Linked DNA regions of Endozoicomonas gorgoniicola. The protein of the gene in region 1 interacts with the protein of each later gene in a pairwise test. Links are inferred from orthologs where the notes say so. Each region holds a gene or a part of one and is shown on either strand. Other genes may lie near its edges. The genes, in order: dnaQ and dnaE.

The links.
Region 2: the proteins of dnaQ (region 1) and dnaE interact in binary tests that used the Escherichia coli proteins (3 or more experiments, as listed by UniProt). The link is inferred for Endozoicomonas gorgoniicola from one-to-one orthologs.

The regions. Positions count from the first base shown.
Region 1 is NZ_JAPFCC010000001.1:1,711,696-1,714,751, forward strand. The notes cover bases 251-2,985. They hold dnaQ (DNA polymerase III subunit epsilon), read left to right. Parts: upstream 251-1,139; coding sequence 1,140-1,832; downstream 1,833-2,985. Other genes in these bases: NX722_RS07715 (hypothetical protein), read left to right, coding at 251-1,009; NX722_RS07725 (hypothetical protein), read left to right, coding at 2,206-2,985. In the rest of the region: more of NX722_RS07715, read left to right, coding at 1-250; more of NX722_RS07725, read left to right, coding at 2,986-3,056. UniProt on the Escherichia coli protein: DNA polymerase III is a complex, multichain enzyme responsible for most of the replicative synthesis in bacteria. The epsilon subunit contain the editing function and is a proofreading 3'-5' exonuclease.
Region 2 is NZ_JAPFCC010000001.1:2,505,667-2,510,026, reverse strand. What follows is about bases 55-4,093. They hold dnaE (DNA polymerase III subunit alpha), read left to right. Parts: upstream 55-383; coding sequence 384-3,893; downstream 3,894-4,093. In the rest of the region: accA (acetyl-CoA carboxylase carboxyl transferase subunit alpha), read left to right, coding at 4,141-4,360. UniProt on the Escherichia coli protein: DNA polymerase III is a complex, multichain enzyme responsible for most of the replicative synthesis in bacteria. This DNA polymerase also exhibits 3' to 5' exonuclease activity. The alpha chain is the DNA polymerase catalytic subunit.

The DNA.
Region 1 (3,056 bases):
TGAAGCAGCCTCCCATTTGGTTGAGTTTTTTCGTACTTTTCCACCGAACGAAGCTCTGGACATCGCAGAAGCGTCCCTGCGCGCCTATCAGGCTAAAAGTGAAGAGATAAAAAATTTAGAGACCCTGTCTTTACTTCCCCCTGAGGTGACAGCCAGACTTAACGCTCAGGGGGTTGACCCTGACTGGCTGCCGGAAGGGCAGTTGAAACCGACAAAGGAGCCGGTGAAAACAAAAAAGAAAACCAGAAAAAAATCTCATAAAACTCATCGAAGTAAACAGACTGTCCCTACTGCTACCACTCCTGTTAAGACAACTAAAGAACCGTCAAGCCTTGCAGAAATATCCACTCCTTCCACTGCGGAAGTGGCTGCAACACCACAATCATCCCCACGTCCGTCGTCTGAATCCCGTAAACAGGCAGAAGAAAGCGCTGTCAGGGCACCAGGACGCCTGACTGCATTGCTGCCCCAATACTGGCCTGATGAAATTCATAGAGAGATGAAGAATATTGCAATGTCTCTCTATGATCCTTTTGAAGAGCTGGAGATACTGGAAAAACTGCAAATTAAGTACGATAAACAGGCTGGGATTGAGCGAATTTATGAAGAGTCTGCATGGTCGTTGATCCGGATACAGAAACAACCTGATACAGCTTGCGTCTACACCGGGCATGATATCTATGCCAGAGCATCACTGGAGATAATGGATGAAGCTGAGAGTTTTTTAAACCGGGCGTTATGCAGGAAGCTGGGAGTTGGTTTATCAGAACTTCCGAAAGAGCCTGCCGCCTGTACGATACTGGCTGATCAGCGTGCCAGTCTTTTTGATAATGAGAAAGACCGAACCAGTTATCTGACCGGGTTCAGCTGCATTATGCAGTCACTTGGGCATGTTCGTTATCAGAGGGAAGAATTCGTCAGTCGGGGAGGGCGTCATGCCGTTCAGTCATTAACCCGGGCTTCCTATGGGCAGAAAATTTCGATTCGATCCAGAGGGAATCCTACATAGATGCCGGGTCAGGAAGTGGTTTTCCCGCCATCCTCAGAAATCCTGAGACAAACACTGACGAATTCTATGGCGTTGGTTGATATAATCAGAACACTTATATTCAGGGAGCTATCGCTCACAGGACTTTATCGTGGCAGCAAGACAGATTGTTATGGATACGGAAACCACGGGTATTGATCCCAAAAGTGGTCACCGGATCGTTGAAATCGGTTGTGTCGAAATGATCGACCGTAAACTGACGGGCAATACTTTCCATGTTTACATCAACCCTGAAAGAGAGATGGATGCGGAAGTTATTGCCGTACACGGTATCACCAATGAGTTTGTAAAAGACAAACCCTTGTTCAATGAAGTGGCGGATGACTTTTTGGCCTTCATCAAAGACTCAGAGATGATCGCCCATAACGCCACCTTTGACGTTAACTTCCTCAACCATGAATTCAAACGGCTCAGGCGGGGTCTGGGCAAGGTTGAAGACTACTGCACTATTACTGACAGTCTGGAACTGGCGCGCAAAAAACACCCGGGGCAGAAGAACAACCTGGATGCCCTGTGCAAACGTTATTTTATTGATAACTCTTCCCGGGTATTTCATGGGGCATTGCTTGACTCCGAGATTCTTGCGGAAGTCTATCTTGCCATGACCGGCGGACAGACATCGCTGTTGCTGGGAGGAATCGGTGGTGAAGACGTCGATGGGTCGACCATTCGCCGTCTGCCGGAAGGACGACCTCTGACCCGGGTGATCAGACCAACGGCTGATGAGATGCAGCTGCACCGGGAGAAACAGGAAAAAATTGGTCAGGACACCTCTTTGCTATAACTGCCCCTTTCTGCTCTGCTCCCGTACTCATTGCAACCTGGTACGGGATGCTTCCTCTGCTCAGGATAATCACCATTAAACCAATCAGGCCCACTTCGGCGAGATGCAGCGACAGGGAAATAACCAGTCTACATTCTCCGGCTGCCACGCACTGCAAACATACCAGCAAGCCTCCCTGGGTAGTACTAGTCTGTTAGAGCTGCATCCTGATAGTTCTGAATACTCAATAACCCCACCCTTTGAACAAGGGAATATTCATTCTTTCTGATTAGTGATGGTTTTCATGATCGATTTAATTAAAATCCAATATTTTTTGCCCTTAAAAACGCTGACTACTTTGATTGTGTTGTTCACTTGTGCAGCAAGGGCTGATGTGAGTCCTGAATGCAAGCGCTACGATAGCAAGTCAGAATATTATAAAATCTGTGCCAGTTATGCGCCGGAAAAGGTTAAGGTGGAAAAGTCTGGTATTGATTTAAACCAGAGTGTTTCTGAAATGCAGGACGGTGATTTACTGCTGGTTCATGGCGGCTCTTATCTGGTGGATAAGCCGGTCAAATTGACAAACGGCAAAGGTCTGATTCCTGCCAGCCAGAATGCGTTTATTGAACTGTCTCCTGATAAAGGGTTTGATACTTCTGGTGAAAAGGTTTCCTGCCTGGTCTTCCTTGGTAATAAAAGCGCGCTATCAGGGCTGAAGGTGGATGGTGCCAAACTGGCAGACAGTGACTTTCTTTCTGACAGTGATGGCTTAAAAAAAGTTCTGGTTTATTCATCGGGTACTCATGGCTTCCGATTATCCTGGTCTGACTTGACGGGCGTGGATGGGCTGTATGCTCTGATTCTGTCTGAGTCAGGCAGCGAAGGGGAGGGCATTGAAGACGATACCTATTATCAGGTTCATAAAAACTGGATGGAAACCAATGGTTCAGCCTTCGGAATGTCATTGACAGCAAGACCAGATGATTCAGGCAATGGGGTAAATGAATATTTTAATGTACACAATAACACCATAATCCTTAATGGCGGAGAAGCTAAAGGCAGTCCTGATCAGTGCGGTGTGAGTGTGACAAATGGTGACGGCAATATCCATAATAATTACCTGGTTTTCCGGGGGCAGAATCCGCCATCAATGCAAAAACGATTTGGTGTCAGGCTGAACTGGGTAGAAGGCACTGTCGTTGAAGCAAACAGCTTTATTTCAGAGATGCCCAAAAAACGCAT
Region 2 (4,360 bases), 790 kb from region 1 along the record:
AAAACCTTATACTTAACAGATTGATACTGAATAATTGATTTACCTGACCATTTCGAATGACAGTTTTTTATTTCAGGTAAAGCCATTAAGACTAACGCGGAGTTGGCTGTTTTAGTCAGTTGGCAGCAGTAGGCTTTTTTATCAAGTAGACGATAACGGATCATAGCAGACCTTAGTGGTTATGCTATGTTATGCGGAACAAGAAAAATCTGATAATCAAATGTAGCACGTTTTTTTTGTCCCCGAATTTTTTCGCAGTCGTGCCGTTCTCAGTCTTCCCTGAATTCGTTTGATGATGCTGTTTCTCGTGCTTTTACAGGACTGGAGAACAGTCCGGCAGAGCTGTTAAACTGTTGTTTTACGGTTTTTGGTTTCCTACCCCCATGTCCGCACGTTTTATACACCTGAGATTGCATACCGAATTTTCCCTGAGTGATGGATTAGTCCGGGTCAAGCCTTTGATCAAGGCGGTTTCGGAAGCAGGTTTTCCTGCCATAGCGGTTACGGATCAGTCGAATCTGTACTCGCTGGTGAAGTTTTATAGCGGTACTCAGGGAGCGGGTCTTAAGCCCATCAGTGGCGCAGATCTGTGGGTTTCCCACAGTGATCCGGATCTGGAACCGGTTCGGATGGTGCTGCTGTCTATGAATGAAAATGGTTATCGCAACCTGACCGAGCTGATTTCCCAGTCCTTTCTTGAGAACCAGGTGCATGGCAGGGCTATCGTCAAACGCGAGTGGATCAGGGAGAAGTCTGAGGGGTTGATTGCCCTGTCTGGAGCTAAAGACGGTGATGTGGGACAGGCGATTGTCAACGGTAATCTGCCTCTGGCGGAACAGTTGACCCGGGAATGGATGGACGTGTTTCCGGATCGCTATTACCTGGAGCTGCACCGAACCAATCGAACGGGTGATGAGGAGTGTGTACACGGTTCAGTGGCGCTGGCAGCCAAACTGGGCTGTCCGGTAGTCGCGACCAATGATGTCATGTTTCTGACCCGTGAAGAGTTTGAGGCTCACGAGTCCAGGGTGTGCATTGGCGAGAGTATGACGCTGGACGATCCTCGTCGTATAAAACGGTACAGTGAGGAGCAGTATCTCAAGTCGGAAGACGAGATGATTGAGCTGTTCTCGGACATTCCTGAAGCTATTGAGAATACCGTCGAAATAGCCCGGCGCTGTTCGGTTTATGTACATCTGGGTGAATACTTCCTGCCGGAGTTTCCAGTGCCGGAAGGCATGACCATGGATGAATACTTTCGCAAGTTTTCCCATGATGGCCTGACCGAGCGACTTCGGTTTATTTTGCAACCGGATGACCCGGAGTACACAGAAAAAGAAAAAATTTACCGGGATCGTCTCGATTTTGAGCTGGACATTATTCTGCAGATGGGTTTTCCCGGCTACTTCCTGATCGTAATGGACTTTATCCAGTGGTCCAAGAAAAACGGTATTCCGGTAGGCCCCGGGCGGGGTTCCGGTGCCGGCTCCCTGGTGGCTTATGCTCAGAAAATTACCGACCTTGATCCGATTCAGTATGATCTGCTGTTCGAACGGTTTCTGAACCCGGAACGTGTTTCCATGCCTGACTTTGACGTCGACTTCTGCATGGACGGACGAGACAAGGTGATTGATTACGTTGCCCGGACCTACGGGCGCAATGCGGTTTCCCAGATCATTACCTTTGGTACCATGGCTGCCAAGGCGGTAGTGCGTGATGTGGCAAGGGTTCAGGGCAAGTCCTTTGGTCTGGCTGACAAACTGTCCAAGCTGATTCCCTTTGAAGTCGGCATGACCCTGAACAAGGCCTTTGAGCAGGAAGGCATGCTACGTGACTTTCTGGAGGGGGATGAGCAGGCCCGGGAAATCTGGGAGATGGCGCTGAAGCTGGAGGGTGTTACCCGGAACGTAGGTAAACACGCGGGTGGTGTGGTTATCGCGCCGACCAAACTGACTGACTTTGCCCCCCTGTATTGTGACGAACACGGTCAGGGTGTAGTGACCCAGTTCGACAAGAACGATGTGGAATCAGCAGGTCTGGTCAAGTTCGACTTTCTGGGGCTGCGAACCCTGACCATCATCGACTGGGCGCTGAAAATGATTAACCCCCGTCGTCAGCAACGGGGTGAAGAGCCGCTGGATATTATGCAAATCGATCTGGAAGACAAGACTTCCTACGATATGCTCAAGCGCGCTGAAACCACCGCAGTATTCCAGCTTGAATCCCGTGGTATGAAGGATCTGATTAAACGACTTCTGCCTGACTGTTTCGAAGATATTATTGCACTGGTGGCGCTGTTCCGCCCCGGGCCTTTGCAGTCGGGCATGGTGGATAACTTCATTAACCGTAAGCATGGTCGTGAAGAGTTGTCGTTCCCCGATGCCCAGTACCAGCACGAATCGCTGCAACCGATTCTGCAGCCCACCTACGGCATTATTCTCTATCAGGAGCAGGTGATGCAGATCGCCCAGGTACTGGCAGGTTATACCCTCGGTGGTGCAGACATGTTGCGCCGGGCGATGGGTAAGAAAAAGCCGGAAGAGATGGCCAAGCAGCGTTCCATCTTCGAGGAAGGGGCGATTCAGCAGGGGGTTGATGGTGAGCTGGCCATGAAAATCTTCGACCTGGTGGAGAAATTCGCCGGTTATGGTTTTAACAAATCCCACTCGGCGGCTTATGCGCTGGTGTCCTATCAGACCCTGTGGCTGAAGGCTCATTACCCTGCAGAATTTATGGCGGCGGTCATGAGTTCTGATATGCAGAACACCGACAAGGTCGTGACCTTTATAGAAGAGTGTCGAGATATAGGGCTGACCGTTCTGCCGCCGAACGTGAATAGTGGTGAATATATGTTTGGCGTTAACGACGACGGGCATATTGTCTATGGGCTGGGTGCGATCAAGGGGGTTGGTGAAGGCCCGATTGAAGCCATTGTTGAAGCACGGCAAGAAGGCGGTGACTTTAAAGACCTGTTCGATTTTTGTGAGCGTACAGACGCCAAACGTATTAACAAGCGTGTGCTGGAGGCGCTGATTCGCTCTGGTGCTCTGGACCTGATGGGGCCAAAACCCGGAACGAAAAAAGCGCTGAATTTTAACCGGGCTGTACTGGAAGCCAGTCAGGCGGAGGCGATTAAGGCGGCTGATCAGGCGGCAAAGAGTTTTGATTCCGGTCATAGCGACTTGTTTGGTGCATTAGTGCCAGCCGGTGAAGAGAATGTGTACGACAGTTATCAGTCCGTGTCTGAGTGGACTGACAAGAGTCGCCTGAGTGGTGAAAAGGATACCCTTGGGCTGTACCTGACCGGTCACCCGATTGATGAATACGAGCATGAAATAAAGCACTTTATCCGTAACCGGATAAAAGACCTGCAGCCAGCCCGTGGGGATACTCAGAATATTGCCGGTTTGGTCGTGGCCATGCGGGTCATGAAGAACAAGCGTGGCGACAAGATGTGCTTTATCACCCTGGATGATCGTACTGGTCGAATAGAGGTGTCTATTTTTGCCGATGTCTTTGAGCAGTTTCATGAATTGCTCAAGATGGACGCTGTGATTGTGGTCGAAGGCGAAGTCACTCACGATGACTATTCCGGCAGCCTGAAGGTGAGAACCAGAAAAATACTGAATATTGTGGATGCCCGTAGCCATTATGCGCGTCAGATTGTTTTGCAACTGAGCGCCGGGCAGATGGATCGTGGTTTTAATCAGCGCCTTTCCGGTCTGTTGCAGCAGCATCCGGGTCGTTTGCCGGTACAGATTGACTATAGCCGTGAAGATGCGTCTGCCAGCCTGGTTCTGGGTGAAAAGTGGAATGTTAGTCCAAGTGATGATCTGGTTCTCAATCTTCGTCAGTGGCTGGGTAAAGGTGCAGCAAAAATCGAATATCGTTAGGCTGAATTTTCTGGATGACCCTGAAGTTGCGAACCAGGACTTCAGGGGGTAGAAAACTTTTTCAGTTGATAGTTACTGTGAAAATGCAGCTCTCCCAGGTTGTGCAGCTCTGCGGAGTGAAACGCCTGAGCTTACGAAGAATTACGCTTTTTAACTCGACTTTTCAGTGTTGTTTACGTATTTTTTGCAGTAGTTATTATTGGCGATAAACGCCTGTTGCCATGACAGCCTGCAATAAGTGGATTTCATGAACCCGAATTATCTGGAATTTGAACAGCCGATCGCTGAATTAGAAGCGAAAATCGAAGAGCTGCGCCTGGTCAGCAGTGATGCGGAGCTGAATATTACCGAAGAAATCAGCAATCTGCAGGAGAAGTGTAATACCCTGACCCGGCAGATTTTTTCTGACCTGACCTCCTGGCAGGTAGCTCAGCTGGCGCGTCACCCCCGTCGCCCTTATACGCTGG